Regions from separate parts of the Clostridium tanneri genome, predicted to be linked through region 2. Evidence: predicted binding sites of a transcription regulator. Region 2 holds the regulator's gene; each other region holds the start of a gene.
What was found. Region 2 encodes LexA, which represses DNA repair genes until DNA is damaged. Its sites were predicted from a motif close to CNAACANNTGTTNG; they were not measured.

Region 1 (11,246 bases), on a different contig from region 2:
ATGGAATTAAACCTGAGGAATTTGAAACACTGGCACGTAATGCAAAGGATACAAACAGTGGACTCTTCTTAGTTGATAGGTGTGAACTGAGCATAGAAGATTGTATAGCTATTTATAAGTCTTCTTACAAATAAAAAGAGTCTAAATATACTAACTGCATGAGTTTATTTTTGTGGTTGTTAAAAATGAAGATTTGTCAGGAGGAGTTAAGATATGGATACAATACTTAATAGAAAAAGTATAAGAAAGTACAAGGATATTAAAATAAGTGATGAGATTGTAGAGGAATTGCTAAGAGCAGGAATGGCAGCACCTTCTGCAGGAAATGAGCAACCTTGGGAATTTATAGTTTTGAGAAATAAAGAGCTTATGAAGAAGATAACTGAGGTACATCCATATTCAAAAATGCTATTAAATACAGATGTTGCAATTGTGGTATGTGGTGACGAAGCAAAAGAGGTATTTAAAGGCTATTGGGTACAGGATTGTTCAGCTGCTACAGAAAATATATTATTAGCTGCTGAAGCTAAGGGGTTAGGAGCAGTATGGCTAGGAGTTTACCCATTAGCTGATAGAGTAGAGGCAATAAAAGAACTTCTCAACTTGCCAGCTGGCGTAATTCCTTTATCAATAGTTCCTGTTGGATATCCTGATGAGCAGAGAAAAGCATCAGATAGATTCGACAAAACCAGAATACATTATGATAGATGGTAAGGATTTTTAGTATTGAATATATTAGATAAAATATTTGATGAAAAATACTATAAAATTAAACACTTTGAACAGGATGGAAAAATATATGAATATTTAGGTATAAAGAGATTTAGAAAAGCCTTGCTGCATATAGCCAAGGATAGAAAAGATGAAGTGCCCTTTAAAAACTATTTCTTAACAGAGTACTCCGTAAATGCGATAAAAAAATATGAGCAGATGTCCAGAAAAAGCGAAAAATCTCATGTAATTATTGCAACAGTTATGTTACTTTATATGGTTAGAATAGGTGTTTTTATAAAAGATATTTTTGATGTTATGTTTCTATTATTTTTTACACTAGTAAATATAATAACGAATATTTACCCCATATTCTTGCAAAGATATAATCGTATTAGAATACAAAAAATTTTAAATAAAATTGAGGTTTAGGTTATTAGTAAATTAAGGTGGTGGCGCATAGCAGATATAAAAAGGGAAAATATATTTCCATAGGCTAGGAATAATATTAAATTTTCATACTTACAGGGGGAAAAAATGAGTAGTAATAAGGGCAGAGTTATTTTATATGTAATGAGGCATGGACAGACTATTTTAAATAAAGCTGAAAGAACTCAAGGATGGTGTGATGGAGTTCTCACTGCAGAAGGAATTGAAGTAGCTATAAATGTTGGACTTGGACTTAGTGATATCAAATTTAAATCAGCCTATAGCAGTGATTTAGGTAGGGCAGTAAAAACTGCAAGAATTGTTATAAAGGAAAATATTGCAAGTGCCAATTTAGAATTAAAAGAGCTTGAAGGTTTAAGAGAAGTGTACTTTGGAAAATACGAAGGAGAGCTTGAAAAAGTAAAGTTTAATGATATACTTAACTTTCTTAATGTAAGTTCCTATGAAGAAGCAAAGGAAAAATATGATTTTCAAAGAGAATATGTTAACTCATGTGCTGCTTTAGATGAGACAAAAGAAGCAGAAAATTATGATACAGCAATAAAAAGAGTTATGAAAAGCTTAGAGGATATATGCTTAGAAAATTCTAATGATAATGGTGGAAATGTACTTATAGTAGGCCATGGAGGAATAATTAGGTTAATTATTGATTATATAGATAAGAATTTTAATTTAAGAAACTTAGATAACTCAAGTATATCCAAGATAATATATGAAGACGGAAATTTTAAAGTTGAATCTGTAAATGATAATAGCTTTTGTGAAAAAGGTAAAGCTATGAAAATAGCAATTAAGCAACAGTAAGCTAGAAAAGGACTAATTGAAAACAAAATTTCAATTAGTCCTTTTGAGTATTTACATCAAGCTGTTAGACCTCTGTAATTATTCTAAAAAGTCAGTTGGTACTGGGTACTTTAGTAAGATGTTTTCTTGAAAAAAGGGAAAAAACTCTATTCCTCTATAAACTTTATCAATTCTTTATTAAATTTATCCTTTTCATCATAGAATAATCCATGACCACTAAATTTAAATGGTATAAGTCGAGAATTCTTAATTCCTTGTTTTTGTGCTTTAGCTAATGGGAAAAGACAAACTTTGTCATGAATTCCATGAAGAATTAAGGTTGGAACATTTATTTTTCCAAGGTCATAAAATAATACCTCCTTTAGCCAAGTTTTTGCAATTTCTGCTGTAGCCCAACCTGCTGCTTTTAGTCCCAGTTGGAAAAACCAATCTGAGAATGGCTCAGTTATGTTCTGGAAGAAGAACATTTCCCCAAAGTTTCTGAGCATCTTTGGACGGTTATTGTATGTTCCTTGAATGATGTCATTTATAGCTTCTCTTCTTTGGCCGTAGGGAAAATATGGAAGTTGAATAAGGCTTGGTGCAGCAGCGGCAAAAAGAGCTAGTTTAGATACACCATATCCATTATGTCTAGCCATATACCTAATGGCAATTGCTCCTCCTGTAGAATGTCCAGCTAAGGTAATGTTTTTTAATTTAAGTGTTTCGATTACACATCTTACATCATCTGATAACCTATTGTAGTCATAACCACTCCAAGGCTTATCTGAATTACCGAATCCTCTAGTATCTATTCCAATGCACCTATATCCCATTGATGGAAGCTGGTCAAACTGATATTCAAATAAATTATGATCTCCTGGCCAACCATGTAAGAACAAGATTGTTTTTCTGCCTTCTGGGTTGAGATCTTCTACGTAGATTTTTACATTGGGCTCTACTTTAACATAGTATCCCACACAAATACCTCCAATAATAAAGCTAACTCATTAATTAAGGTATTCTCCTGTACATAAATATGTGCACTGCCTATCTGACTTTAATGGAGAGTTTTAGTTTAAATAATATTCTATGATTTTAGATTTTATTAAAAAATAAACTTTTAATTTGTTAAATAGACAAATTATATCCATTTATGATTTGATATTAGGAGGAATCCTGTATAAAATGTAGAATTTTTTAACTAGGATCATTTATATTTTAAAAATTAATAAGTGGGAGTTAACGTATTCACGTCAAATTATAAAGGAAAGCTTAAAAAATGAAGTAGAAAAAGTGGTGAACTTAAATGAATGCTTATCTTGAAAATTATGAAAAGGCCTTTAATCTCGTTACTACTTTAATAGAAAGCAGTGAAAGGGACAAAGGCTCAAAAGAAAAACTTATGGTTGATAAAATTGAAAAGTTTATTCAAATGAATCTGATAGAGTTTATGAAGGAGGATTCACCTTCTCATAGTGCTGCACTATTTTATGATTTTATCTATGAATTTAATAGATTCAGGGAATTTGTTGCTTTTACAGCACTAGCGAAGAAAAATATAGTAGGACTTGGAGGGGCTTTTGGTTCCGGCAAATCTAGTTTTCTCAATTCTATTTTTGGTAAAGAAATATTACCTGCAAAGCTTACTCCAACTATCTCAGTTCCTTCTTATGTAATTCATGGAGAGAGCTTAGATATATGTGCCATAAACATATTTAATCAAAAGGTACATATGAACGAAGAGGCTTTAAAAGCTGTATCCCATGACTTTACTGAAAGATATGGAGTGGGCTTAGGACATATAATAAAAAGTATATTTATACAAATACCACAGCATGAGTTTCACAATATAGCCTTCTTAGACACTCCAGGTTACAGTAAAGCTCATTCAGAATATTATAGTGTAAATACAGATGAAAAATTAGCCAGAGCCCAATTAAATACTAGCAATTTTATAATTTGGTTTGCAGATGCAGAAGGGGGCACCATAAAGGAAGAGGATATAAGCTTTCTTCAATCTCTGAGAAAGGATATACCTATATTAGTAATTGTAAGCAGAGCAGATAAGAAGATCAAGGAAGACATAGAGAGTATAGTTAAAGAGACTAAAAATAGATTAAAGGAGAAAGCTTTATTTGTAGTGGATGTCGTTCCTTATTCCGCAAGAAAGCCAGCAATCTATCCTGCTGACAACATAATTAAATACTTGAGGATTTGGAATGACAGCAAAATTCAACTTTTGTTCGCTAAAAACTTTAAGATGGTTTTTTCCCAGTTTGAGAAATACTTTGAGGACAGTCTTGAAGAGGAAAAAGAAAAACTTAATAAATTAAATTCTTCCATAGCATTATTGGATAGGGACCAACAGGAAGTGGAAGAATATTTAAGTTGTATGAGAAAGGATGTTAAATCCAGAATTAAAGATTTTAAGGAAAGAAAAGAAAAACTCCAAACTATAAGAACTGATTTCTTTACAATTTTGAAAGCCACAGGAGATCAGGTAGGAATACCTCTGCCAGAGCCAAGGGATATAGATTTAATTGTGGAGAATTTTAAAGATCCTATTATAGTTTTACAGGAATATAAAAATAAAAATGGACTTAAAACCTTAGAATATAGCGGCAGAATAAAGTTTAAATTTGACACCCTAAATGAAAAAAAGGCTGAGAGAAGAATAAATAATTTGAGCAGCATAAGTGAAAACTATGGCAGCATAATTTTTGAAAATTTAAGGGGAGTTAAAATAAAAGATAAAGTTGTTAACTTTGAGGATGTAATTTCTGAAAAACTAAAAAAGGTAAAGGTAAAAGACCGCAGCATTAGCTACGGGGATGTAATAATAAATAAATTTAATGCTTTAGATAAATAAGCCGCTAAATACAATACACATTTTACGGAGGAAATTAAAAGTGGAACTAAAAACAGAAAAAATAATAAACATGATAAAAGAATGTGAAGATAAAGTAAAGAAAATAGAAGGACATGCTCTTTTAAATAGAGGCAATTATACAAAAGATTTATACATGACTTTGCTTAGCTGCATAGCTTTTTCAAATGGAGATATAGATAAAAGGAAGTATAATTTTTTAAAGGCCTTATGTAAAGGTGCAGAAACAAAAGAAGAACCTACTTCTTTTTTAAGCAAGGCAGGGGATCTTAAAATGGAAACTCTAAAGGAATTTTTAAAAAACATAGTATCAGAAAAGCTTCAATACAGCTTTATACTAGATGCACTAATACTTTCTGCTATAGATGGAGGAATAAGTGATAATGAAAGCAGCTTTGTAGGAGAAATAGCTGAAGTATTACAGCTTTCAAGGGATGAAATCGAGTTTTTATGTGATCTTTGTATATGTATTCTAGAAGAGGATGCTAAAAAGTTTAATAAAATAATTGAAAATGTACCTAGAAATATAGATATAAATCAATTTAGTCCATATTTTATGGAGTTTATACATGGATTGCCAATTAAGGATAGCTATATTTCAGGAGATGTTAACTGGAGAGGAAAGTTTATCATTAATAAACCTATTATTAATGAAGGTAATTTAAATATTGAAAATGCCAGAATTACCTTTCTTGAGAATGGAAAAATCACTTCTAAAAATGGCAGTAAAATAAGCATAAGTAATTCTGAATTCATAAACAGTGAATTCATACTTGAAACAGGAAGCACTATAACTGCAAAGAAGAGCGAATTTAGTGATAATGAAAATAAAAGAGTCTTTGTATTACAGAGTAATAAAGAAGAAAATTCTATTGAAAACTGTATTTTTCAAAATTGCAATTTTGATGACCATGGGGGGGCAATTTATTTAAATAACTCTCATTTAAATATGAAAAAGAACATCTTTAGTAATTGTAGGTCTGAGGGAGTTGGAGGAGCAATTTACGTTTCTGGAGAAAATAGCGGATCAGTAGCGATTACTTGGAGTGGACTTCAATTTAATAATTGCGAAGCTAATTATGGTGGAGCTATATATGAGTCTGGCAATATTATCTACTATGTTAACAGCTGTATTTTTAACAGTTGTAAAGCAAACATTGGAAGTGCGGTATATTGTTGTTGTGATTTCTATGTAGAAAACTTAATAGAAGAGTGTGAGTTTAACAACTGTTTATCTAAAACAGATGGAGCTGTATTCATAAAGTACATATATGCAAATAAGAGTGTTGTTCAATGCAGGTTTAATAAATGTGTCTCTGAAAATGGTGGATACAGCTGTATAGCCTATAGCGATCGATCTGATAGTTTTGGAAACGAAAATATATATAATAATTGCAGCAACCCTATTCATAGCTGATAGCATTTTATTATTTTCAAAGGAATTTACCTACAGTTTCTCTTCCTATTTATGAAGAGGATAAACTATTGCAGTTAATTTCCTTTGAGCAGCAAAGCCCTTGCAGAGCTTAAATAGTAAAATAAGTTTCTTCTTTTACTACTTAAGCTCTGTGAGATGAGTCCAATATCTTCTAGGCATAAAAAGGTTACGGAGCCTGTGGTTTTTACGTTCCTTAATGTTAACAGAGTTATAAAAAGTCTTCCAAAGAGCTTCGAACTCATCATCTGCTAAGGAAGATGTGAAGACTTTAGAGTCTTCCTTTTTAAAGTCAGTTATAATAGGGAATTTTTTGTTATACACAATTGCAAGCTCTCTTTTTAAATCATGAATTATAAAGTTTTGATCAGAAAATCTTTCTGTAAAATGATTAAGTATTATAGGTAAAATATTATGATCAGGTTCTATGGAGGCATAAAAACTTAATGGTGCTATTTCTTTAAATCTTACAAATCCAGTGAATCTATGGGCTTCTAAAGTAACTCTTCTAATGTATTTATCAACTAAAATTATAATATCGTTATTCTTAGCTAAGTTAACGTTTATGCCATACTTATAGCAAAGTTTAAGGTATTTCAAAGCCAGAGAATCAGAATCTGGAATGTCACTAAGATATAAGTAATATAGATTTGTTAAAACTTCATCATTAAGTTTTTCTACAATGCTGTTATAAACTCTATTAAATTTATCATATTCAGTTGAAATATCTGAAACTTCATTAAGAAATGAGGCAATATAATCTTTGGATTTTGTTATGATACAATCCTCTTTGCAGCTATAGGCATAAAAAATAGCAGTAAGTAAGCCTTCAAAAGTATTATCATATATATATTCTTTCAAAATAAAAACCCCCTATAGCTCACCGGTAATGGAGCTAGATTTATCATTTAATAAAAGTAACTTATTGTTTAAAGAAGCCTTAGGAAGAAGTGGATTGCTTATATTGTTATCAAAAAAGCTTAACTGCTCGGCACCTTCATCTATTGAATTTAAGTCAAGTTTAGGAGTAAGTGCTTTCTTAATTTTTATATCATCAAAGGAGACTGTTCCATAATACTTACCTTTACAAGTAATGAAATATTGGGCTCTTTTTATAACTATGCCAAGCTTTTTAAGATCAAAGAAGTCCAGTGAGTTAACTCTGCGAGCACTAACTATTTTCTGTGCACCACGTATTCCGATACCAGGGATTCTTATAAGCATTTTGTAAGGAGCTTTATTTATTTCAACAGGAAATAGGTGAATATTATTTAAAGCATAGGTTGTTTTAGGATCAAAGTTAATATCAAAATTAGGATTCTTTTCATTTAGCAATTCTTCTGCTTTAAATCCATAAACTCTTAATAGCCAATCACCTTGATATAGTCTATGCTCTCTAAGAGTAGGAGGATTTTTAAGCTTAGGCAGATTTGTACCGCTATTAACAGGAACATATGCTGAATAGTAAACTCTTTTTAGTTCAAATTTGTCATACAAACTTTCTGTTAGGTTTAGAATATTTAAATCACTTTCCTTCGTTGCTCCAACAATAAGCTGAGTACTTTGACCACCGGGTACAAATATAGGTGAATTTTTATATTTCATACGCTCATATTTATTTATAACAATGCTGTTTTTAATATATCTCATAGGCTTTAAAACATCATCCTTATTCTTTTCAGGTGCTAATAATTTAAGGGATTTTGATGAAGGTAGTTCAATATTTACACTCATTCTATCTACAAGAGAACCAGCTTTTTTTATAAGATCTTCATCAGCACCAGGGATTGCCTTTAGGTGAATATAACCTCCGAAGTTATGTTCATTTCTCAATTTGTGAACAACTGTTGTAAGCATCTCCATAGTAAAATTAGCACTCTTAATAATTGAGGAGCTTAAGAATAAGCCTTCTATATAATTACGTCGATAAAAATTCATAGTAATATTTACAACTTCCTCAGGAGTAAAAGAAGCCCTTTCAATATCATTAGACCTTCTATTAATACAGTATGAACAATCATATATGCAATAATTTGTTAAAAGTATTTTAAGTAGGGAGATACATCTTCCATCTGGAGTAAAGCTGTGACATATGCCACTTGGAGCAACTGAACCAATAGCTCCTTTTTTTGAACTTCGGTTTGAGCCAGAAGATGAACAAGATACATCGTATTTAGCTGCGCCAGCTAAAATTCTTAATTTTTCACTTATTTCCATTTTCATCACCAATCTTTGTATTTTTATAAATTAAGTATAACTGATTTTTGATTAAAGAACAAGTGTTCTATAGTGAAGATTACACCATATAATTAAAAATAAAGTAAAATCTGCTTTATATGATAGATTACTTTATTTATATTGGTTAAAATTGTATAATTAGGATATGTATAAAGATATGCTAGTAACTTAAAGTAAAGTAGGTTTTGAAATTTTAAAAGGAGGAAAAGGTTATGGGAGAATTATGTAAGTTACCTAATATAGGCAGTAAGTTAGAAGCACAGCTTAATGAAACTGGAATAGAAACAGCTGAACAATTAAAGAAAGTTGGCAGCAAACAGGCGTGGTTAGATATTAAAGCTATAGATAGTTCAGCCTGTATTAATAGATTATGTGCTATAGAAGGAGCAATACAAGGAATTAGATGGCATAGTCTTTCAGATGAAGTAAAAAAGGAACTAAAGGAATTTTATAATGCAGTAAAGTATTGATATCTTTGTATAGATGGCTAAAGATAAGAAAATTCCATATATGAAGTTGAAAATCAGGAAGATTTTTTATATATTTCCTGTTACAATTAACCAGTAAGTAAAAGGTGTGTTAATAAAATTCAACTTTACAGGGGGAAATATGTTATGAAAAAAATATATTTTAATCCAGGCTGTGCTTTAAGTATATACAAGCCTGAAATAGAAGATAAAATTTTAAAATTTTTGAATGAGAACTATGGGGAAGTCACATTACATAAAATATGCTGTCGCCATGACCCGCAACTTGAAGCGGATTCACTAATTATTAATGTATGTGCTGGTTGTGATAGGCGTTTTAGGAGTTTATATGAGGGCATATCAACAATTTCTCTATGGGAAGTACTTGATGGGTTGGATTCATTTCAATATCCTGACTATAAAGGTTTGAAGTTGTCAGTACATGATGCCTGCCCTGTGCGTGAGAAGCCACAGGTACATAAAGCTGTACGAAATCTGCTGAAAAAGATGAACATTGATGTTATAGAAACAAAGTTTTCCGGTACCAACTCAATATGCTGCGGAGATGATTTTTATCCTAAGCTTCCTATTGAAAAGATTCATGAAAAAATGAAAGAACGAGCGAATTCCATGCCCTGCAATGAGGTTTGTGTATACTGTGTCTCATGTATCAAATCAATGTATATTGGAGGCAAAACACCTAGACATTTGATTGATCTTTTAATGGGAGAAACAACTGAACCACAAATATACGATACTATCCAGTGGCACGAACAATTACAAGAGTATATTGATAAGCATTAAGGTTAGTTACTATGACTAATGAGAGAAGAGAGAGATGAAGAGCTTATAAAGAGGATAACTGAAGTACATTCCTATCCAGAAATATTATTAAAATTATTTGAGCAGATATTTTTATAAGAATGTCTGCTCTTTTGCTGGAAAAACAAGTAATTCTTAGACCTTCTAAAGTGCAAATTCTTCCAATCTAACCACTGACTATTTAACATAGTCAGTTCAACAATTTCCTAGTCATTCATAAAATTAGTCCTTTTGTGATATCATGAATAAATTATGCAATATTAAAGCTTTTCCTAACCAATTGCATAAACAACGACATTGCAGGACTAACCCACTTGTTCTTATGATATGCGCATATTGCCGTGATTTTGCTATCAGAGCAGCCAACTCTAAGTTCTTTTAACTTACCATTGTTAAGTTCTTCTTCTACTGTAAAACGAGGCAGAAAAGAAATTCCCAAATTACTTGCAACACATTTTTTTATAGCTTCAATGCTCCAAAGTTCAATTGTGCTATGTAACAATATATTGTTATCACAAAAATAATTTTCAAGTATCCTTCGATAAATAGATTCATTTTCATTAATGATAAGGCTTGTATTTATCTTTTGATTTGGTTTAGAAAGATCCAATTTATCTTGCTCTAATAATGGTGAGCATACTAAAGCTAAAGGAAAATCAGCTAGAGGAATAGTAGTCAAACTATCCTTTGTGCTTCCAACATCATACATTAGTCCAATGTCTATCTCACCCTTTGATAGGATATTTTTTATGGAAAAGCAATTTAGGGAAATAATAGAAAGCTTTACATTAGGAGCTTTTTCTTTGAATAAGCTCAATACATTTTGTAATTTATAAGACATCAAGGATTCTGCAACTGCAATTTTCAATTCTCCTGTTATCTTATCGCCATGTTTACCAATATTCTCAATTTTTTTTACTGTATCCAGTAATTCATTTGCATAGGGCACCAACTCTTTTCCTAAGGAAGTTAAAACCATGTTACGACCAATTTTTTCAAACAGCTTGATTGAGAGCTCCTGCTCTAATTGCTGAATTTGAGATGTAACAGTAGACTGTGTGTATCCTAGTTTTGCTGCAGCATTTGAAAAATTACCTTCCTCTATGATACTTTTAAATGTTTTAAAATGCCTAATATCCATTTGTTTCACTCCTATCTTCATGTTATATAATATATTTGTAAAATCGAATTGTCAATTCATAACTATTAATTTTACAAATATATCATTCCTTGATAGTATAAGCCTAAGGAAGGGGTGCATAAGAAATGAATTTATTAGTAGAAAAAATAAAAAATGCAGCACTGAATATGGGCTATGAAAAGTGCGGCATTATTAAAATATCTGATATGTCCGGTTATGAGGAGAAACTTAATGAAAGAATCCAGCGTATTCCAGAGGTTAAACCATATTATGAAGGATTTTATCGCTTTGCCCGCTTGCAAGATACAT
Region 2 (11,246 bases):
TCTCCTATACACTCTCTAGCATGACCTCCAATATAAAGCGGTAGATAATCCTTAGATGCTCTTCTAATATCTAAAGACTGCATTTTAATGGTGGATAAGGTTGTATTCTTAAACCACCAACTAGGGGAAAGATGCCTTTTAGATGAAACACCGTAATCCATAAGCTTATCTTCTATATATAGGTTAGAGAAGGGTTCGATTATAGTATATATTTCGCCTATAATAGCTATTTTAATCGGGTCCTTCTTCTTATCTATTTCTATATCATTAAGAAGCTTTTCGTAGTTTTTAAAATGATTTATCATAGCAGCTGGATTACTATAACTAAAGGCTTCGCTTTTACATCTATTTAATAATCTTTTGCAATCTCCCTTATTTACCTCATATCCAGCAAGAAATCTTGCCTTTTCTTCTATTTTATCTATTAAATTAATGACCTTAATTGCGTTATGTAGTACTTGAAATTTTTCTACAGAAGACTTTTGGCTTCTAGAAGTAATTTTTTCTATTCTGTTAAATAACTCCTTGATTCCAATATCCTTTGGTTGATCTAAAACTATAAAGTCTAAATTATGACCTAACCTTTTCAATATATTCATCTGTAGTTCGCAGTATTCGCCAAATCTACAAGGGCCACAACTGCCAACAATTAAAATAGTATCTGCACCTTGTTCTATACTTTTTACATAGTTACCTATCATTATTTTGAAGGGAAGACACATTTCTTCTGGCGAATAAAGGGAACCGGTTTCTAAAGCCTCTCTATTACTTGCAGGAGGTATTATATAGTCTACACCAAGACCATCGAATATGGCTTTTGCAGCAAAACAGGTATTTCCAAGGTGAGGAAAGGTTATTTTCATCTTATCCACATCTCCTTTCTAACATATCTGCAAAGGCCTCTAGTCTTGTATCAAAGCCAGCTTCTCCGGTATGTTCATCTATTTTTAAAATTAAGACCGGAAAACTTCCCAATCTGTCTTTGATTAATTCAATTACAACAGAATCTATGCCACAGGAAAAGGAAGACATATACACCAATCCGTCGATTTTCCTATTTTCTGCAAGGTAGGTAGAGAAACCATAAGAGTTTTTAGCAAAAGTCCAAAAGGGTCTCTTAAATAAATCTTTAACTTGATTTTTTATAATACAACTGTCGATATTCTCTTCTGTTATTACTCCTATACCTAATTTGTTTAACTTTTTAACTACATTCATATTTGTAAAATTATCATAGATATTATAGGGATGACCAACTAAGGCTACATTTAAGTTGTATCCATTATCCCTTATACCACATTTGTAATTTTTTTGTGCGTCAATTGCAGATCTATAGGCCTTTTCAATAGTTGTAAGATTTTTTGTAAATAATTTTCCTGTAGTTTTAACCCATTTTTTTAATTCTTTTTCTGTGGAAGCGTATATGGGATAGATAATTGCTTTAGGCATATCCGATATGCTATTTAGTACCATTTCAGGTAAACCACAAAACTTAGGACATATAAATTCTCTTGTGTCTAATTGCATTATCCTGGGAATAAATATAATATCACATTTATCCTTAATTGAAGCAACATGTCCGTGAAAAACCTTAACAGGAAGGCAAGCTTCATCTACGGAATGCTTAACACCTATATCTAATATTTCTTTATTGGTATCTGGAGATGCAATTATCTCTGCACCTAATTCGGTGAAAAAGGTTTCAAAGAAGGGATAGTATTTGTAATATAGTAATCCTTTAGGTATTCCGACTTTCATTAAAAAATCTCCTTTAGCTAATGTAAAATAATTTATAACCACATTAGTATATTTTACCTTGTTATCAAAAAATTATTCAAAATAGCAGTTAGTAATATTATAACTATATTGTATTTATTAACCATGTGGATTTTGTTGAAAAATTACGCTGCAAAAACTTTATAACATAGAGAAATGCGATTGAGCTTTTTTTATTGATAAAATTTATAAATAAAACAGAATTTGAAAATGTTAATAAAAGTAATTTTTGCTACTAAATATCTACAAACCCCTTCTGTTTAGGGGATAAGAGGGGATGATTACAGAGCAGTTACAGATTTATGTGTAATTTAAAAGAGAATTTATACCGTATTGTTATATAGCAGCAAGTTAACTTATTGTTTTAAATTTTATTCATGTAATTGATAATATTCTCAATTGAAACTTTATACAAAGATAGTAGTAGATGACTATTATAAATATATAATATAATTATACTTACAGGACACATATTACCTTAAGGACTATTTTAATAGGAATTCAAATACAATCCTATTTGTTTATATATAAATAACTTATAAGTACTAATAATATACATATAACTAAATCTTATTAATCTAAATAAATCATATATAAATTTATATTCGCTAAATACACATTTCTTAAACTTCGCGTATTGTAATTCACGAACGAATATAGTATAATGAAATCAAGGCTTGAGGCATATTAAGGAGGTTTTTTATGACTAGAGGTAGAACCATAACATTTAGGTATAAACATTTTAAGTACGATGATAACATTAACAAGATGTTATCTATTAGCCTAACCCCTAAAGATGAAGAAAGATTAATTAAAATATATAATAATTACGAATCCTTAGGTGTTCGTCGTGGTTACGAGTATATAATAAAAGATTTATATATTTTGTTAGAAAAATACTCCGTTAGCACCACAGATATAGCTAAAATTTATGATGTTGGAATTCGTACTGTTCAGATATGGTTAAAAGAATTAGGATTAAATAGAACGTTAAAGGAAGCTCAACAAATTGCAGTAACAAAAAGAGATTATAAAACTGTCAAATCCCCTTCTAAAGGAACTGCAACATCCAAAATAGAGGTAAAGGATAAGGTGAGGAATTATATCACGGTAGAGTTAAATAGATTGCTAGTGGAGAGATTTAACAATTATGAAGTAATAGTCGGAATAGACGCCTTAGGAGTTATAAACTCTGAAAAAGCTATTCCTATAATAGTAGCTAAAAATACTGTGTTTAAGAAATTTTTAATTGACTTTGTAGAACTTGAAGGTAATGAGGAGGAACTAGACAAAACCAAAAGAGTTACAGCAGAAAAGATGGGTTATAAATTGTTGTTAGTAAAGCACCAAAATCTTAATGATGAAAAAGAGATAAATCATGAATTGATGAATTTATTTAATGAAATAACTAGGGAATTGGAAGGAATATAATAATATGAAATATGATATTAAAGGAATAAGAAATAATGACTTACCGGAACAGGTAACAAACTTTTTAAATTATTTAGAAACAATAAAAGGTAAATCTGAAAATACATTAAAGGCCTACAAGGTTGATTTGACTATGTTTTTTAGATTTATAAAAATGTATAAAGGAATACCCTATGATGATAATCTAGATTTTGAGGAGATACCTATATATGATATAGACGAATATGTTATAAGAAAATTAAAACTATCGGATTTATATGCTTTTTTATCCTTTACAGAGAAATACAGATCTAATAGTGCCTACGCCAGAGCTAGAAAGGTAGCTACTTTAAAGTCTTTCTTTAAATTTTTAAGCGGCAAGGCTAAGATTATAGATGAAAACCCTGCTATAGATTTAGAGTCTCCTAAGATAAGCAAGAGAAATCCTACATATCTAACTTTAGATGAAAGTAAATCTCTCTTAAAGGCTATTGAGGGCAAAAATAAAGAAAGAGACTACTGTATGATAACTCTATTTCTAAACTGCGGCCTTAGACTGTCTGAGTTATGTGGAATTAATATTTCTAATATTAAAAAGGACATTTTGACAGTTGTAGGAAAAGGAAATAAGGAACGAACGGTTTATTTAAATAATGCCTGTATAAAAGCTATAGATAACTACCTTATAGTTCGTCATAAAAACATAGATAAGATAATAGATAAAGACGCACTTTTTATTAGCAAAAATAACACAAGAATCAGTAAAAGATCAGTAGAAGTCATGCTGAAAAAATATCTTAGTGCTGCTGGATTAGATACAGATAAGTATACTCCTCATAAGCTTCGACACACTGCTGCTACACTTATGTATAAGTATGGAAATGTAGATATAAGAAGCCTCCAACAAATACTGGGTCATGAGAATGTATCTACAACACAAATTTATACCCATGTTGATGACGAAAAGTTGAGACAAGCTGTAAATTCTAACCCTTTAAGTGATGAAAATACAGATTAAAAATAAAGCTTCAACTATAGATGTTACCTATAGTTGAAGCTTTATCAAAGTTACTTTCTAAAATCTTTTTCTGTTTTAAATCTAAGCACTCCAGGAAACTCCTCGTAAGTTAACTCGCTTAATCTTCCGTCATCTTCTAGAATTTCGCTTAAGCCTTCAACGTCATCAATGAAAACTAAATTTTCATCAATATCATCTGTATCGTCATAGGTATACTCATCATAATCACTGTTAACATAATCATCATCTATGTAGGCAGTTTCCTCTGCATCATCAGAAACCTCTCCCCTACCACTTTCAGAGTCCCCTTCAGAAAATTGATAATGATTTTCACTTGTAATTTTTGAATTACTATCATTAGTTATTTCTTTTTCGTATTCTTTAACTTCTTCTTCATCTTCTATAATTTCATCGATCTTAATAGATTTTATATCATAACCTTCTAGCTGCATGCACTTGCCACAGTTATTACACTTCTTACTCCTATTTAGATCACAAATTTCGCATTCACCACAGTTATCACATTTCTTACTTGCTTTAAAAATACAATAATCTCTATTCATAGCTGCTCCCTTTCTAGCTTAATAACTCTTAACATATTATCTTTTTTCTTTTACTAGAATTACTTAAATTTAGTCCTAATAAGAAAAAATTAAAAGTCTAAATACTATTATACATAATAAATTTATAATTCCCAAGGGTTTTGTTAATTTTTTTCTACAATTAAAGTTGCATTTTCAAGATGTAAGTTATAATAGAACATAAGTTTGATATTTGTTCTTTTATATGGTATAATTTTAATAATTAACATAGAGAGGTGTTTTATATGGCTGAACACAAAAATACTAAACAAATGGAAATTTATGAGTTCATAAAAAATCAAATTAGAGACAAGGGTTACCCTCCTTCAGTTAGAGAAATATGCGCAGCTGTAGGCTTAAAGTCTACTTCTACAGTCCATGGACATCTAGAAAGATTAGAAAAAAAAGGTCTGATAAGGAAGGACCCTACCAAACCAAGAACTATAGAAGTAATTGAAAACTCATTAAATAAAAAGGAAATGATAAATGTTCCCATAATCGGTACAATTACAGCAGGACTTCCTATTTTGGCAGTAGAGAATATCGAAGGTACTTTTCCTTTAGCAGTAGATTATATAAGAAGTAATAAAGATCTTTTTATACTAAAGGTAAGCGGAGAAAGTATGATTGATGCTGGTATTCTAGACGGGGATTTTTCTATAATTGAGAAAGTAAACTCTGCTGATAACGGAGATATAGTTGTGGCTTTAATAGAGAATGAGGCTACCCTTAAAAGATTTTTTAAAGAAGAAAATTATATAAGACTTCAAGCAGAAAACAAAACTATGTCTCCTATTATAGTAGATAATTGCGAAATAGTAGGAAAGCTAGTAGGAGTATATAGACAGTATTAATTTAATTACTAAAAAACTAAAAGAGGTGAAGATATAGAAAAGAATTAAAACTATCTATGTCTTCACCTCTTTTAGACAAGTATTTACTAATGTAGCCCCTTTAGAAATAAAAATTTATTTATCTCTTCATTATTTATTACTTAAATTATATCCATCAAACTCACTATTGTATAGTTTTCGATAATGCTATTAAGATTCCTATTTTTGCATGGTCAAAGGTAAGTCCTCCTTGTAGATATGCAATATAAGGTTCTCTTATAGGCGCATCTGCAGATAACTCTATTGAAGCGCCTTGAACGAAGGCTCCTGCAGCCATTATTACCTGATCTGTATAACCAGGCATATCCCAAGGTTCACACTGAACAAAGGAATCAATTGGGGAACCTAGCTGTATTCCCTTACAAAAGTTAATTAGTTTCTCTTTATCATTGAACTTAATAGCTTGAATTATATCACTTCTTTTATCCGTATATGATGGAAGTACTTCAAAACCTGCAAGTTCCATTATTCTAGCACAGAATAATGCCCCTTTTACTGCTTCAATAGCTACATGAGGAGCAAAAAATAAACCTTGATACAAGAGTCGCATAACTCCAAAGGTAGAGCCGCATTCTCCCCCTATTCCCGGTACAGTTAGCCTGTAAGAAGCTTGAGTAACATACTCTTCTTTACCTGCTATATATCCCCCTGTTGGTGCTATTCCTCCACCAATATTTTTAATCAAGGAACCGGCTACTAGATCTGCTCCAACATCTGTAGGCTCCATTGTATCTATGAATTCACCATAACAGTTATCAACAAAGCAAATTATTTCCGACTTAATATTTTTTACAAAGTCTATTATTTCTTTAATTTCAGATATTAGTAAAGACTTTCTCCAGCCGTATCCAGTAGATCTTTGAATATGCACTAACTTTATGCTAGCATCTTTTTCTAGTTCTCCTTTTATTTTGTCGAAGTTTATATTGCCTTCAGGGGTTAGGTCTACCTGCTTATAGTTTACTCCATATTCCTTTAAAGAACCTATATTTTTCTTATCGCTTATTCCTATTACATTATGTAAAGTATCATAGGGTGTTCCGCAAACAGATATCATAGTATCCCCTGGTCTCAGGTTACCAAATAAGGCTGTTCCTAAGGCATGAGTACCATTTACAAAATGAGGTCTTACAAGAGCGCTTTCACAATTAAATATTCTTGCATATACCTTATCTAAGGCATCTCTTCCTATATCCCCATATCCGTAACCAGAAGAATTGGTAAAATGAGAATCACTTATTCTTTCTTCTTGAAAAGCGTTTAAAACCTTTAGTTGGTTATATTCTCTTATTTCATCATACGCTGCAAATTCACCCTTCACATCTTCTAAAGCTTGTTCATAAAGATTGATTACCTTTTCATTTATTCCATAAGCTTTTTCCAGATATTCTTTTGTTAAATTAATCATTTTATAGACCTCCAGTCAACCAAGTATTTATTTTATAGGAATTGGATTAATATATAAATATAATCCAGATTTGCTTTAAACTTTATGCCATTGATTATAATAACACATAAAAAAAGAATAGGCAATTATTCGCCTATTCTTATACTTCTCCCTCAGGAGCATTATTGAATAATACTGGTTTTAAAGGTGTTATAGTGGAGATTGCATGTTTATATATCATCATCTGTTTTCCATCACAATCAAGAACTACTGTAAAGCTATCAAAGCCTTTAACATTACCTTTAATTTGGAAGCCATTAGTTAAGTGTATAGTAACTGGCGTTTTGCCTTTTCTCGCCCCATTTAGAAATATATCCTGTAAATTGTTGGCTGTTTTGCTCATATACCTCACCCTCCGCAGTTTTTATTTTATAGTATTCTATAAATATTATAAAATTCCTTTTAATTTTTATAAAAAATTTATCTGTTTTATAAATCCAATTAAAATTCGTCCATAAACCCCTATAGAAAAGCTATAAATCTATTGGATTATAAAAATTAATAACTTTTTTCTTTAATAAGGTTAAATTTACTTATTATGCTGTCTACAATATCATCATCACTATTAAACTTATCCTTATCAACCCAAGTAACTCTATCATCCTTTCTAAACCAAGTTAGTTGTCTTTTAGCATAATTTCTGCTTCCTTTTTTAATTAGATAAATAGCTTCATCTAAGGATATTTGGCCATCTAAGTAATATAATATTTCCTTATAACCTATTCCCTTCATAGATTGCATATCAGCAGTATATCCCATAGATTTTAGTTTTACAACTTCATCTATAAGTCCTCTATCCATCATTATGTCCACTCTTTTATTTATTCTTTCATATAACTTCTCTCTATCCATTGTTAGGACAAAGTAATGAACTCTATAAGGTATATTAAAAATATCATTATTGGCATTATAATGAGAAATAGTTTTCCCTGTAAGTTTAAAAACCTCCAAAGCTCTAATAACTCTCTTTAAATCATTTGGATACAACCTTTCAAAAGATTCAGGGTCTATGTCTTTTAATAAGTTATGAACGTATTCTTTTCCCTTACTTTTAGCTATATCTTGAAGATAAGATCTATATTCTTCATCATTCTCTGCTTCGGTAAAGTCATAATTATATATAAGTGAATTAATATATAGCCCTGTACCTCCTACTAGCATAGGAAGTCTTTCTCTATTATTAATATCTTCAATAATTTCTCTAGCCATTTTTTTGTACTCAGATACATTAAAGGTCTCATGAGGCTCCACTATATCAATCAAATGATGGGGTATCCCTTTCATTTCAGCGTTAGTTATTTTAGCAGAACCTATATCCATATATTTATATATTTGCATGGAATCTGCTGATATTATTTCGCCTTTTAATTTTTCAGCTAATTTAATAGATATATCAGTTTTTCCCACAGCGGTAGGCCCTGCAAGTATAAATAAGTCTATCATAATATCCCCCTTTTACTACTGTATTCTCTTGAATTTTTTTTCTAGTTCATTTAAAGTAAATTTAATTATAGTCGGTCTTCCATGAGGACAGGTAAAAGGATCATCAATATATCTTAAGTCTTCAATCAATGACTTCATTTCAATTATTGAAAGGTTATCATTTGCCTTTACTGCAGACTTACAGGCACGTTTAGCTATAGTATTATATTTTACCTCCCAAGTTTCTCCAGATCCTAGATTTTTTAGATTTTCCAATAAATTTGTAAATAAATTCTTTACATCTGGCTTTCCTAGTATAAGAGGTACTTCCCTTATGCTAATTGTATTATCGCCAAAAACATTAATATCAAATCCAACTTTTGTAAAAGTTTCATTGTTTTCTTTAAATATATCAAAGTCTTCTGGTGAGAGTTCCATAACCATTGGGGTCATTAGAACCTGAGAGATAACATTATTTTCTTTAATGCTTTTTTTATATTTTTCAAATAAAATTTTTTCATGTGCTGCGTGCTGATCTATAAGATATAAGTTATCCATAAATTCTGCCAAGATATAAGTACTATGAAACTGTCCTATAACTTTTAGCGACGGAAATTTAGCTGTTTTATCCTCACTAGGTATTATGTGTTTTCCTGCTGACTCTATTTCCTTTGTATCTTCCGGCACAGTTTTGTATTCTTCATTAGGGCAATCTGCCGATTCTTTAAGTATATGTTTGTTAAAATAGTCCTTTTGAACTAAATTTTCATTAGTATGTATATCTTCCGCAGTATTATAGGGAACATTAGTAATCTCACAACTTTTAGTATTGCCATATTCTACACTTTTATAATCACTTTCACTGAAAGAATTTAAGTCAATGGGAAGTTGAATTCTTTGCATTTCAGTCTTATCTTCTTCCTTTTTTAAAGCAATACTTTCTTCTTCTACAGGTATGCTGAAGGAATCCTTTAAGTAATTACGTAAAGCTTCATGAATGGCATTAAAAGTAAGTTTAAAAATCTCTCTGTCATCTCTAAATTTAACTTCAGATTTAGTTGGATGAACATTTATATCTGTATACTCTGGAAAAATGTCCAAAAAAACTATAAAGAAAGGAAACTTATTAACAGTTAAAAAAGATTTAAATGCATTTTCTACTGCAGCAGTAATAAGTTTATTTTTTATATATCTTTTATTTACAAATATACTTTGATTATTTCTGCTTCCTCTGCTTATTTCAGAGTTTCCGATGTATCCATGAACGGAAGCAATATCACTGTGACCTTCAAAGGCTATTATATTTTCTGCTATTGTCTTACCATATACGCTTCTTATAACATCTAATAATTTACCTGTGCCATAGGTATTAAGAGTCTTCTTGTTATTATTTAAAAGCTTAAAAGACACTTCCGGATTAGCTAGAGCAAGTCTGTTCAAAATATCTGATATATAAGCAGCTTCTCTGCTGGAGGATTTCAAAAATTTTAGCCTTGCAGGAACATTATAAAATAAATCCCTTACTTCTATAGTAGTCCCTACATTAGAGCCAGCCTCCCTAATGTAATCTGTTTTTCCGCCACTTATAGATATTTCCTTACCATAGTCAAATTCTTCAATTCTACTTTTTAACACTGTATTAGATACCGCTGCAATACTTGCTAAGGCCTCTCCACGGAATCCCATAGTGTTTATGTTATAGACGTCATCTATATTGCTTATCTTACTGGTGGCGTGGGGCATAAAGGCCTTTTCAACGTCATCAGGATGAATTCCTTCTCCGTCGTCAATAATCTTTATGCTTTTTTGACCTCCTTCTATAATCTCTACAGTAATATTTTTAGCATGAGAATCTATACTATTTTCTACTAGTTCTTTTACTACAGAGTAAGGACGTTCAACAACTTCACCAGCTGCTATTTTATTTGAAGTTTCAATACCCAGTACATTTATTCTCTTTTTCAAAGTATCACCTCCTAAACAAGTTAATAGCGAAGATTAGAAACGTAAATTTGTTCCTAATCTTTAACTATTAATCAATAACTCTTAAAGTGTTTTTGCTCTTTTTATTAATTCATAAAGTTTATTGAATCCATCCATAGGAGTCATGTTTAATATATCAATGTTTGTAATTTCCTTTATAAGGTTTTCCTTTTCAATATCGCCAAAATCCATCTGTAACGATAAATTTGTATCTGCTGCTTTTTTCTTTTCTTCAAAATTAGTATCTAAAGACATTAGTTTTTCTTTATTTATTAAGCTATCTTTTTTTACTTGGTCTAAAGATATCGATTGGGAATCTTCTAATTTATCTAGTGCTATTTCCTTTTCTTTTGAATCTTCTTGCTCATTGACACTTATAGCTGCATCTCTATTTAAATATAAATCACAATTGCTATCCTCTTTAGTTATAGGTGTATTAGTCTTTGTGAATTGGTCAATGTTAATGTCATTTGCACTTTCGTTTTCTATTCTATTTAAAATATCCTTAGCCCTTCTTATTACTTCATCTGGTAATCCAGCAAGCTTTGCAACCTCTATACCGTAGGATTGATCCGCTCCCCCTCTTATAATTTTACGTAGGAAAACTATATCACTTCCTATTTCTTTTACAGATACAGAGTAGTTTTTAACCCCTTCTAGGATCCCTTCCAACTTTGTCAGTTCGTGATAATGGGTTGCAAAGAGGGTTTTACACT
Region 3 (11,246 bases), on a different contig from region 2:
TTTGAGAAGCATTATAGCTTAATCCATTATCTTTTTTAAACTTTTCTATAATAGCCTCTTTTAACTCCATTATCCCAGATGCGGGAGTATATTTAGTAAATCCATTTTTTATCGCCTTTATTGCAGCTTCTTGAATATGTTCCGGAGTATTAAAGTCCGGTTCCCCTGCTCCAAAACCTATTACATCAATTCCTTCTGATCTCATTTTTTTAGCTTTAGCTGTTATAGCCAAAGTAATAGATGGTGCTATTTGTTCTGCTTTTCTTGAAAAAATCATTTTACTTCCTCCATATGCAATAAATTTAAATATTAATAATTGACTATGAATTATTACTTGTATCATAGTCTAAGAATTTGCAAGTCAGTGTTTTATCCATACCGATAGTGCCTAAAGTGTAGTCACCATTTACTATTGTTCCATGGGAATCGCTTCCTCCTGTAATAACAAGTGAATACTTTTTAGCCATACTATAATATTTGCTTGATTCCATAGATGAATGGGCTGGGTGAAAAACCTCTATACCTTTTAATCCATATATTTTTAAATCTTTTATTATTTTCTCAATCATTATATTTTTATATATCTCTCCTGGATGAGCTAAGACAGCTACTCCATTAGCATCATTTATAAGTTTAAGTGCTTCTTTATAGTCAATCTTACACCTTTCTACAAAGGCAGGCCTGCCTTTTATAAGGTATCTTTGAAAAGCCTCCTTTGTATGAGCTGCATAACCTTTTTTAACAAGAAGCTTAGCTATATGAACTCTTCCTATTGAATCACCAAAACTCTCACTGCTAATTTCATCAAAAGAAATATTAACATCTATCTTATTTAAGTTTTCTATTATTTGTTTAGCTCTTTCCTGCCGACTATTTTTAATTTCATCTAAATTAATTTTTAGATTTCTATTATTTATGTCAATAAAGTAGGCCAAAATATGAATTTCAATATCTTTATACTGAGAACTTAACTCTAACCCTGAAACTAATGTTATTTTTTTGTCACTTGAAAACTTCTTCACAATATACTGGGAATCTATAGTGTCATGATCCGTTATAGAAATACATTTTATATCCTTTTGTATTGATAAATTAACTATCTCTTCTGGTGATAACCTACCATCAGAGTAGTTAGAGTGAATGTGCAAGTCTGCGTAAAGCATTTTATCACCCATCTTCTTAATTTATTCTTTAGCTTCTTGCCACTAATATTACTCCAACTATAATTAAAGCTACTCCCATAAATCTCATTAATGAGATGTTTTCCTTAAATAAAAAATATGAGAAAAACATAACAAGTATATAACCTATGCTAACCATAGGATATGCATAACTTAGCTCTACCTTACTTAAAACTTTTATCCATAATAGAAAGCTTACTCCATAGGATATAATCCCACACATTACAGGAGCATTTTTTAGTATTCCTATTAAACTTTCAATAAAATAAGAGGCTGCAAAATTTAATTGAAGACTTGACGCTCCGTATTTCACAAGAACTTGTCCTATAGCACCTAAAAAAACTGAAACTAAAATTAATACAATCATGTTCTTATCTCCTTATATTTCTTTACTGCAGTTGCTAAAAAACGATAGAAGCAATATATCATTATAAATATTTCTGGAAAAGCATACCTGCCTTGACCCTCAGTTATAAAATATATACCGGTAAACATATAAAACAATACTGTATTATATAAATCATACCTATTTATATAATCTCTTCTATTTGTAACTAATTCTTTTAAAATTATTATACTATAAATTAATATGTATATAATCCCTGGAATAAAAATTAAATTCCTTATATTATTAGTTATAGAAAATAACATAGCTTTCTTGTATTCACTAATTCCACTTCCATAGGTACTATATAGGAAATCATCTCCCCAAAAATAAGTATTAGTTAATCTCTTAAATCCAAGCTCTACAAATTCCTTCGGATGATTCTTAATCCATTTTTTTGCCTCAGTACCTAACATTTTATTTTTTTCAGTTGCATTTGCATTTTTATATTCCTCTGTGTTTACAACAGAGTTTTCAACATCTCCAGCAGCCATCCATCGACCAGATTTATTTTGAGAGTTGTTATTTATATATAAAACTATTCCCCCATTGTTTGATACATAAGTAAACTGTCCTACCAGTTTTGTATTTCTATAAATCCATGGTGAGATTACAATTGTGCAACTTATTAAAATAACCATTGAATTCTTAATTGCCTTTGTAAATCTCTTCTCTACGATAAAGTCAACTAGGAATACTGCGAAAGCAAATGCAATAAAAAATGGTTTCACCATTGTATTTAAACCTGTTAGAACACCAATTAATATATACTTGTGTTTAATTTTACTAAAATAAAGGTTAGTTATAAGCAGTAGTATAGTTGTAAATATTATTTCAGTAGCTAGTATACTATTGTAGAATATATTGCTTGGCATAAATACAAATAAAGCAAACAAAATTTTTCTTTCTACTTCTTTTATATCCATCTTTTCTAGTATAGATAAAAAGCAAAGGTAATTTACAGCAGTTAGTATTAAATTAAAAGTTTTTGCTTTTAATACACTTGCTCCAAATATCTTAAATATGCTACCTAGAATTATAGAATATCCTACTGATGTATAGGTATCTCCCCAAGGCAAGCCCTCTGATATATTCTTTGCAAGAGTATAATAATATTGAAAATCTGAAAAGGGTTTTGCATTTACAAAAATCACCCATAGTATAGAAGCTACCATCCCTAGTAAAAAAGTTATTCTATAGTATCTATCCTGCCTCAAGCTTTCTATTCTCATAAATATATAATCCTTTCTACATTTACAGCTTTAAGTAGATTATAACTAAAACTGATATTATCCACAGCAGTATATTAATTAAAAAAGGAAAGTCCTTTCCAAATACTGCTTCTGGTTTTCCCCCTACATTGTCTTTGTCCACTAAATATTCATATCTAAAAATTCCATATAGAACAAAAGGTATTGTAAATATCATTGTCTTGCTCTGAACAGAACTAAAAGTATATAGACAGTACGCCATAAGTATAGAGGGCGTTACTATTGTAAGCATTTTATCGATCATATGCACAGAATATTCTTCTAATATTTTTCTATGAGAAGCACTCTTATCCTTTAGAGTTATAATCTCACTTTTTCTTTTATTTAAAGCTAGAAATAATGAAAGAAGTATAGTACAGAGCAATAACCAAGGTGATACGGAAACTCCTGTAGCAAAACTTCCACTCTCCACCCTCAATACAAAACCTAAAGTTATTATCATTACATCTATTATTACTATTTCCTTTAACTTAAAGGAGTAAAATATATTTATGACTATGTAAGATATTAATATCATACCAACTTTCATATTCAGCATAGAAGAAGAAAAAAACACTACACCTGATACTAAAAGTATGCCTAATACTATAGCCGTACTTTTAGATACACGTCCACTTGGAAGTGGTCGTCTTTTCTTATCAGGATGACATCTATCCTTTTCTATATCAACAATATCATTTAATACGTATATTGAAGAAGATGCAAAACAAAATAAAATAAAAGTCAAGATATTTGCACTTAATATATTTATGTTAAAAAAGTTACCTGAAAAAACTGCAGCAGCGAAAACAAAAAAGTTCTTAATCCACTGTTTTGGTCTCATTAGTTCAATTATTGCCTTAATGTCCATTGACTTCCTCCCAAATGTTTATGTTACAAATTAACTGCTTAATTTATTTAATTATATATTAACTCATACCTTTTTACATTTTAACACAGCACGAAATATAGTCAATATCAATTATAACATAAAGGGTAAAATAGGATACCGATTCATAATTAAAGGGACTTGATTTAAATTCAAGTCCCTTTAGAAATTATTTTCAAATATAACTCTAACTATATTTACAGTATAAAATTTTAATTCCCTAAGAATTAAAAATAAAAAAACTAAATCAAATTTATTTTAACAAAAAACTCCTAATAGAAAGTTTTTATCTTGGCTGAACTATTAACTTTATTGCAGTTCTCTCTTCCCCATCAATTTGTATATCAGTGAAAGCCGGAATGCAAACTAAATCGATTCCACTTGGTGCAACAAAGCCTCTTGCAATAGCTACAGCCTTAATAGCCTGGTTCAAAGCACCAGCACCTATAGCTTGTATCTCTGCCGCTCCCCTTTCTCTTAAAACTCCTGCTAAAGCTCCTGCCACTGAATTTGGACTTGATTTTGCTGAAACCTTTAATACTTCCATAATAAACCTCCTATATATTATATTGACTTAATTAGTTATTATTACTACTGTATATTATTCTACAAAAAATTAAAAATTCCTTTTAAATTTTGTAAAGCTTCTGCATTTTACAAAACTTAAAAGGAATACCTTTAACTTCAAAATAATTATTTATTATTTTGCATATTCTATTGCACGGGTTTCCCTAATTACATTTACCTTTATCTGACCAGGATACTCTAATTCGCTTTCAATTCTCTTAGATATGTTCCTTGCCATTTCTACTGCCCCTGCATCATCAACTTCTTCTGGTTTGATCATAATTCTAAGTTCTCTTCCCGCTTGAATGGCATATGACTTTTCTACGCCCTCACATGTATTTGCAATCTCCTCAAGTTTCTCTAATCGCTTAATATAAGCTTCTAGAGTCTCTCTTCTCGCTCCAGGTCTTGCAGCTGAAATTGCATCTGCTGCCTGAACAAGTACAGCTTCTAAAGATTGAAATTCCATATCGCCATGGTGAGCACCAATGGCATTTACTACTATGGATGATTCACGATATTTTTTTGCAACTTCTGAACCAATGATAGCATGAGGTCCTTCCATTTCATGATCTACAGCTTTACCTATGTCATGAAGTAATCCTGCTCTCTTTGCAATAGTTGGATCAATGCCAAGTTCTGAAGCCATGAGACCAGCTAAATAAGCAACTTCTATAGAATGTTTAAGTACATTCTGACCATAACTAGTTCTGTATTTTAGTCTTCCTAATAACTTAATTAATTCTGGATGAAGACCATGTACGCCAGTTTCAAAAGTTGCCTGCTCTCCTTCTTCCTTGATATCATTTTCAACTTCTTTTTTAGCCTTTTCTACCATTTCTTCAATTCTAGCTGGATGGATTCTTCCATCGATTATTAGCTTTTCCAATGCTATTCTAGCTACTTCTCTTCTTATTGGGTCAAATCCAGAAAGAATTACTGCTTCCGGTGTATCATCTATTATTAGATCTACACCAGTTAGGGTTTCAAGGGTTCTTATATTTCTACCTTCCCTACCGATTATTCTCCCTTTCATTTCATCATTAGGTAAAGAAACAACATGTACTGTAGTTTCAGCTACATGATCAGCTGCACATCTTTGGATGGCATAGGTTATAACTTCTCTTGCTCTTTTATCTGCCTCTTCCTTAGCTTTAGCCTCTACCTCTTTTATCATTATTGCAGTGTCGTGTTTTATTTCCTTATTGACTTCTTCCAATAAAATTTGCTTAGCTTCTTCAGCCGTTAAGCCTGACAACCTCTGAAGTTCTTCTCTTTGCTTTCCATACAATTCCTCTACACTTGCTTGCAATTCATCGATTGTTTGCTGTCTCCTATTCATGCTGTCTTCTTTCTTTTCAAGTGCATCACTCTTTTTATCCAGCAATTCTTCTCTTTGTATTAATCTTCTCTCTAATCTTTGAAGTTCATTTCTTCTATCTCTAGATTCTTTTTCCAAATCAGTTCTTAGTTTGTGAACTTCTTCTTTGGCCTCGATAATTGCCTCTTTCTTCTTAGATTCAGCCTCTCTCTCAGCCTCTTCTTTCAATCTATTAGACTCCTCAAGAGCCTGTGACTTTATAACATTTGCTTTATTTGTTGTTGCTCTAAACATAGCAAATAAAGCAACTGCTATTATTATACCAATAATAACCTCGTATATAATAGGTATCACATGAACACCTCCTTTGCTTTTATTTGTGTATCTATCTTTTTAATTAAATATGCAAGCATAGAAAAGGTGTCATATTTATTCAATTGGTAATTTAAAATTCGCGATAAACCAGAATTTGTCTTCATTTTATATTATATTTTAATTATTGTCAAGGTTATATGAACTTTATTCCCTATTTTATAATTATATTTTTCATTATTTTTGTAATTATTTCATATTATACAAATTATACTTTAAATTGGTACAACATATGCTAAATCTAAATAAAAAATCGCAAGCTCTTACAACCTGCGATTTTGATACTTTGGATTACTCTGCATCTGCACTTGCTTCTTCCTTTACCTCTTGAACGTTAACTGCTGTAGGTTTTAATACTGGTAATTCATGTTTTTCTCTTATTTTACTCTCTATTTCGTAAAGAACATTAGGATTTTCTCTTAAATATTGCTTAGCATTTTCTCTTCCCTGTCCAAGTCTAATGTCATTGTAAGAGAACCATGCGCCACTTTTTTGTACAAGTTCCTCTTTCACACCTACATCTAATACGTTTCCTTCTCTTGATATTCCCTGATTATACATTATATCAAATTCTGCCTGTTTAAAAGGTGGTGCAACCTTATTTTTTGTAACCTTAACCTTTGTTCTATTACCAATTATTTCATCACCTTGCTTAATTGAATCTATTCTTCTAATATCCATTCTTACTGATGCATAGAATTTTAAAGCTCTTCCTCCTGGAGTTGTTTCCGGATTACCAAACATAATTCCAACCTTTTCTCTTAACTGATTTATAAATATAGCTACACATTTAGATTTATTTATAGATCCAGTAAGCTTTCTTAAGGCCTGTGACATAAGTCTTGCCTGTAATCCTACATGTGCATCTCCCATTTCCCCTTCTATTTCTGCTCTAGGTACTAGCGCTGCTACTGAGTCTACAGTTATTACGTCTATAGCTCCAGATCTAACTAGTGCTTCTGCTATTTCCAAAGCCTGCTCTCCTGTATCCGGCTGAGACACAATTAAGTTATCTATGTCTACCCCAAGAGCTTTTGCATAAACAGGATCAAGTGCGTGTTCTGCATCAATGTAAGCTGCCACCCCTCCTGCTTTTTGAGCTTCAGCAACTATGTGAAGTGCAACGGTAGTTTTACCAGAGGATTCTGGTCCAAATATTTCTATTATTCTTCCTCTAGGAACTCCACCAATCCCTAAAGCTATATCTAGATCAAGACAACCTGTAGATATTGCATCTACATTAAGTCCACTTTGTTCTCCAAGTTTCATAACAGAGCCTTTACCAAACTGCTTCTCTATGTTTCCCATAGCAGCTTCTAAGGCCTTTAATTTATCCGCATTAATATTCCCCACAGGGATCACTTCCTTTCCTTTTTCGAACGCTTGTTCTAATATAATTATATACTATAATCTTTTCAAGGTCAACTGTATAAAAAATTTCCTTATTTGAAATTATATAATCTTTTGTAGCAATATAAAAATTAAAAAACAAAGTTCCTGAAATTCAGGAACTACTAAGCTGTTATTATAATTATAGACAAGTTTATAGAAACTAATCATCCTTATTAAATTAATCGCAAAAGTATTTTATGAGAATTAAGAACATGAAAAACATTCCTAATCCTCAATGCTAACTGTTTTACTCAATGACTACAAGCTATAATACTCTTATCACCCTTAAGATAGGAGTAAATAGCGTTTACGCCCCTACATAAGACTTCTAGCCCTCACTTGGAAGCTAGAAATCTTTTTATCTGTCTGACCTCATAACCTCTCGATTTTTTAAGAAATAATCTAAACCTGAAACTATAGTAATGATTACTGCTGCAGACATTGCTATAGCCGTAACTAAATTTAAAAATCTATGAGGATAGTTAATAAATTGTTTAATAATGCCAAAGGATACATTATTGTAACTCAAATTAATTAGTCCTAATATAATAGCTATTATCTGTGTTACTGTTTTAGCCTTTCCCCAAGGACTTGCTGCTATAACTATACCTTCTGCGGCAGCCACTGATCTCAATCCTGTTACCGCAAACTCCCTAGCAATAATTATCATTGCGGCCCAGCTTGGTATTATATGAAACTCCACTAAAGATATTAAAGCTGCTGTTACTAGAAGCTTATCTGCTAATGGATCCATAAATTTTCCAAACCTAGTTACCTGGTTTCTACTTCTTGCTATATACCCATCTAATGTATCTGTTACAGATGCTATTATAAATATAGCAATAGCAATAAGATTTCCATAGGGTATGTCTTTTACAGTAATAAAAATTAAAAATACTGGAACTAATATAATTCTTAGTATTGTGAGCTTATTCGCAAGATTCATCACATACAACTCCCATTAAATCATATTCAAAGCTTTTAGTTATTTTTATGTTTAAAATAGCTCCTTTCTCAACAGTATTATTGCCTTGGAAATAAACAAGACCATCTATTTCAGGTGCCATTTCAAAGTTTCTGCCATACCACAAGTCATCTCGTTTCCCCTCAACAAGTACCTTGTAAATTCTACCAACCTTATTTTCATTTATTTCTTTAGATATCTGCTGTTGAAGAATCATTAATTCTTTTTCTCTTTCTTTTTTAATGTTTTCTTCAACTTGATTTTCCATTACAGCTGCCGGTGTACCTTCTTCTTGAGAGTATGTGAACACACCTAGTTTATCAAGTTTTATTTCTTGAACAAATTCCTTTAACTCATTGAAGTTTTCTTCCGTTTCTCCCGGGAAGCCTACAATAATTGATGTTCTTATAACTATATCTTTTACTTTTTGTCTTAATTTATTTAAATTATTAACTATTTCTTCTTTTCTTCCTCTTCTACCCATAAGTTTTAAAATATCATTACTTATGTGTTGAATAGGAATATCTAAATAATGACATACCTTAGGATTGCTAGCAATTTCATCTATAAGCTCATCAGTTATTTCCTCTGGATAACAATATAGTATTCTTATCCATTCTATATTCTCAATTTTAGAAACTTCTCTTATTAATTCCGGTAGCATCTTCTTACCGTAAATATCAGTACCATATCTAGTAGTATCCTGAGCAACTAGTATAATTTCCCTTACCCCTTGGTCCGCTAAACTTCTTGCCTCTTCCATTATACTATCCATTTGCCTGCTTCTATATCTTCCTCTTATTTTAGGAATTATACAGTAAGTACAAAAATTGTCACAGCCTTCAGCAATTCTTAGATAAGCTGTTGCAGACTGAGTTGTCAATATTCTCTTTCCTTCATTTATACTAAGGTCACTATAGTTAAAACTATAAACTTTTTCTCCTTTACCCTGCACACATCTCTCAATACTTTCATTTAACTTACTATAGTCGTTAACTCCAAGCATTATATCTGCTTCAGGCAATAGTTCTGTAAGTTCCTTACCATATCTTTGAGTTAGACAGCCTGTTACCACAAGAAGCTTGCAATTATACTTCTTTTTATATTCTGCCATCTCAAGTATAGTATCTATTGACTCTTGCTTTGAGGATTCGATAAACCCACAGGTATTCACTATTATAACATCAGCTTCCCTAGGATCATTTACTATAACATTCTCTGCATTTATCTTACTTAAAATAATTTCTGAATCTATTCTGTTTTTATCGCAGCCCAAACTAATAAGTCCAATTTTTAATTTTTCCACTTTCTTTCCTCCTGTATATATGTAGTGTGATTTAAGTAAACTCATATTTTATTTTAAATCTACTTTTTATATTTTACAAGAAAAAATTTAAATCAAAGCTCTTCTCTTTTAATTAGTACCTGTCTCGGCTTACTTCCATCTTTACCAGATATTATTCCTCTTTCCTCCATTTGTTCTATTATTCTAGCTGCTCTATTATATCCAATTCTAAGCCTTCTTTGTAGTAAGGATGTGGATGCCTGTCCTGCATCTACAACTATTCTGGTGGCTTCCTCTAACAGATCATCATGGTCAGATTCCTCTTCGTTTGAACTTGTATCTATCTGCTCTATTATATGATCCTCGTAGCTTGGTTCTCCCTGTTTATCCTTGATAAAATTCACTACATTCTCAACTTCACCTTCTGTAATAAAAGCACCTTGAATTCTTATAGGCTTTGCCTCGCCTACTGGATAAAAAAGCATGTCTCCTTTACCCAGGAGCTTCTCCGCTCCAACAGTATCAAGTATGGTTCTTGAATCAATTTGACTTGAAACTGCAAAGGATATTCTCGATGGAATATTTGCTTTTATAACTCCCGTTATAACATCTACAGAAGGTCTCTGAGTAGCAATAACTAAATGCATTCCCGCAGCCCTAGCCATCTGGGCTAAGCGTCCTATATAGTCTTCAACATCATTAGGACATACCATCATTAAGTCTGCAAGCTCATCAATTATTATTACTACAAAAGGAAGCTTACTTTCTACTTTACCCTTTCCTATCAGATCATTATAACCTTCAATATTTCGCACTCCGTTATCTGCAAAAAGCTTATACCTTCTGGTCATTTCCTGTACAGCCCAATTTAAAGCTCCTGCAGCCTTTTTAGGTTCAGTAACTACTGGTATCAATAGATGGGGTATTCCATTATAAACACTTAGTTCAACTACCTTTGGGTCTATCATTAGAAGTTTAACATTATCCGGCGAATACTTATAAAGTAAACTTACTATAAGGGTGTTAATACATACACTTTTTCCTGAACCTGTAGCACCTGCGATAAGCATATGGGGCATTTTAGAAAGATCAGATACTACACAGTTTCCACCTATATCCTTTCCAAGGCAGTAGGCAAGATTTTTGCTTGAACTTGTAAATTCCTCTGATTCTATAACTTCCCTTAAATACACGGCAGTTAAATCTCTATTTGGCACCTCTATTCCTATGGCGGACTTTCCTGGTATTGGAGCTTCTATTCTAACACCTGAAGCAGCAAGACCTAGAGCTATATCGTCAGCTAGGTTTACAATTTTACTTACTTTTACCCCAGGGCTTGGCTGCAGTTCGAATCTAGTAACAGAAGGCCCCTTACTTACCTGTATAACCTTGGCTTCTACCCCAAAACTGCTTAGGGTTTCTTCTAGCTTATTAGCATTATTAATTAATTCCTTTTTATCTTCTCTATTTAACTTAGATTGAATATTAGGTTTTAACAAATCTACTGGTGGATAGTTATATTGGGTGTTTAATAAAGTTTTGTTGTCTGTCATTTGTTTCGTCAGCACTTCATTTATGGAATTGTCCTCTATTTTATCAGATGCGCATTCCACTTCTATCTTTTGCTGACGTACAACTTT

Region 1: P8V03_RS11500 (putative DNA modification/repair radical SAM protein) is a predicted target of LexA. The motif match lies at 8,542-8,555, and genes of this name have one in related genera.
Region 3: recA (recombinase RecA) is a predicted target of LexA. The motif match lies at 7,342-7,355, and genes of this name have one in related genera.

The regions. Positions count from the first base shown of each region.
Region 1 is NZ_JARUJP010000012.1:76,428-87,673, forward strand. Features, by position in the region: gene P8V03_RS11460 (iron-containing alcohol dehydrogenase) at 1-134, shown strand, start outside; gene P8V03_RS11465 (nitroreductase family protein) at 214-714, shown strand; gene P8V03_RS11470 (glycosyl-4,4'-diaponeurosporenoate acyltransferase CrtO family protein) at 727-1,143, shown strand; gene P8V03_RS11475 (histidine phosphatase family protein) at 1,249-1,965, shown strand; gene P8V03_RS11480 (alpha/beta fold hydrolase) at 2,112-2,924, opposite strand; gene P8V03_RS11485 (dynamin family protein) at 3,254-4,816, shown strand; gene P8V03_RS11490 (hypothetical protein) at 4,857-6,251, shown strand; gene P8V03_RS11495 (TIGR03915 family putative DNA repair protein) at 6,390-7,130, opposite strand; gene P8V03_RS11500 (putative DNA modification/repair radical SAM protein) at 7,143-8,486, opposite strand; gene P8V03_RS11505 (TfoX/Sxy family protein) at 8,720-8,977, shown strand; gene P8V03_RS11510 ((Fe-S)-binding protein) at 9,122-9,778, shown strand; gene P8V03_RS11515 (LysR family transcriptional regulator) at 10,047-10,937, opposite strand; gene P8V03_RS11520 (epoxyqueuosine reductase) at 11,063-11,246, shown strand, end outside.
Region 2 is NZ_JARUJP010000014.1:13,082-24,327, forward strand. Features, by position in the region: gene P8V03_RS12285 (2-hydroxyglutaryl-CoA dehydratase) at 1-863, opposite strand, end outside; gene P8V03_RS12290 (acyl-CoA dehydratase activase-related protein) at 865-1,758, opposite strand; gene P8V03_RS12295 (hypothetical protein) at 2,479-3,207, shown strand; gene P8V03_RS12300 (tyrosine recombinase XerC) at 3,212-4,204, shown strand; gene P8V03_RS12305 (hypothetical protein) at 4,255-4,767, opposite strand; gene lexA (transcriptional repressor LexA) at 5,031-5,639, shown strand; gene P8V03_RS12315 (methionine gamma-lyase family protein) at 5,803-7,086, opposite strand; gene hfq (RNA chaperone Hfq) at 7,226-7,468, opposite strand; gene miaA (tRNA (adenosine(37)-N6)-dimethylallyltransferase MiaA) at 7,624-8,568, opposite strand; gene mutL (DNA mismatch repair endonuclease MutL) at 8,584-10,512, opposite strand; partial or broken gene mutS (DNA mismatch repair protein MutS) at 10,945-11,246, opposite strand, start outside.
Region 3 is NZ_JARUJP010000007.1:15,613-26,858, forward strand. Features, by position in the region: gene P8V03_RS07510 (pyridoxal phosphate-dependent aminotransferase) at 1-277, opposite strand, end outside; gene P8V03_RS07515 (PHP domain-containing protein) at 321-1,163, opposite strand; gene P8V03_RS07520 (SMR family transporter) at 1,192-1,548, opposite strand; gene P8V03_RS07525 (hypothetical protein) at 1,545-2,798, opposite strand; gene P8V03_RS07530 (decaprenyl-phosphate phosphoribosyltransferase) at 2,821-3,687, opposite strand; gene spoVS (stage V sporulation protein SpoVS) at 3,992-4,252, opposite strand; gene rny (ribonuclease Y) at 4,406-5,947, opposite strand; gene recA (recombinase RecA) at 6,257-7,318, opposite strand; gene pgsA (CDP-diacylglycerol--glycerol-3-phosphate 3-phosphatidyltransferase) at 7,716-8,303, opposite strand; gene rimO (30S ribosomal protein S12 methylthiotransferase RimO) at 8,287-9,627, opposite strand; gene P8V03_RS07560 (DNA translocase FtsK) at 9,720-11,246, opposite strand, start outside.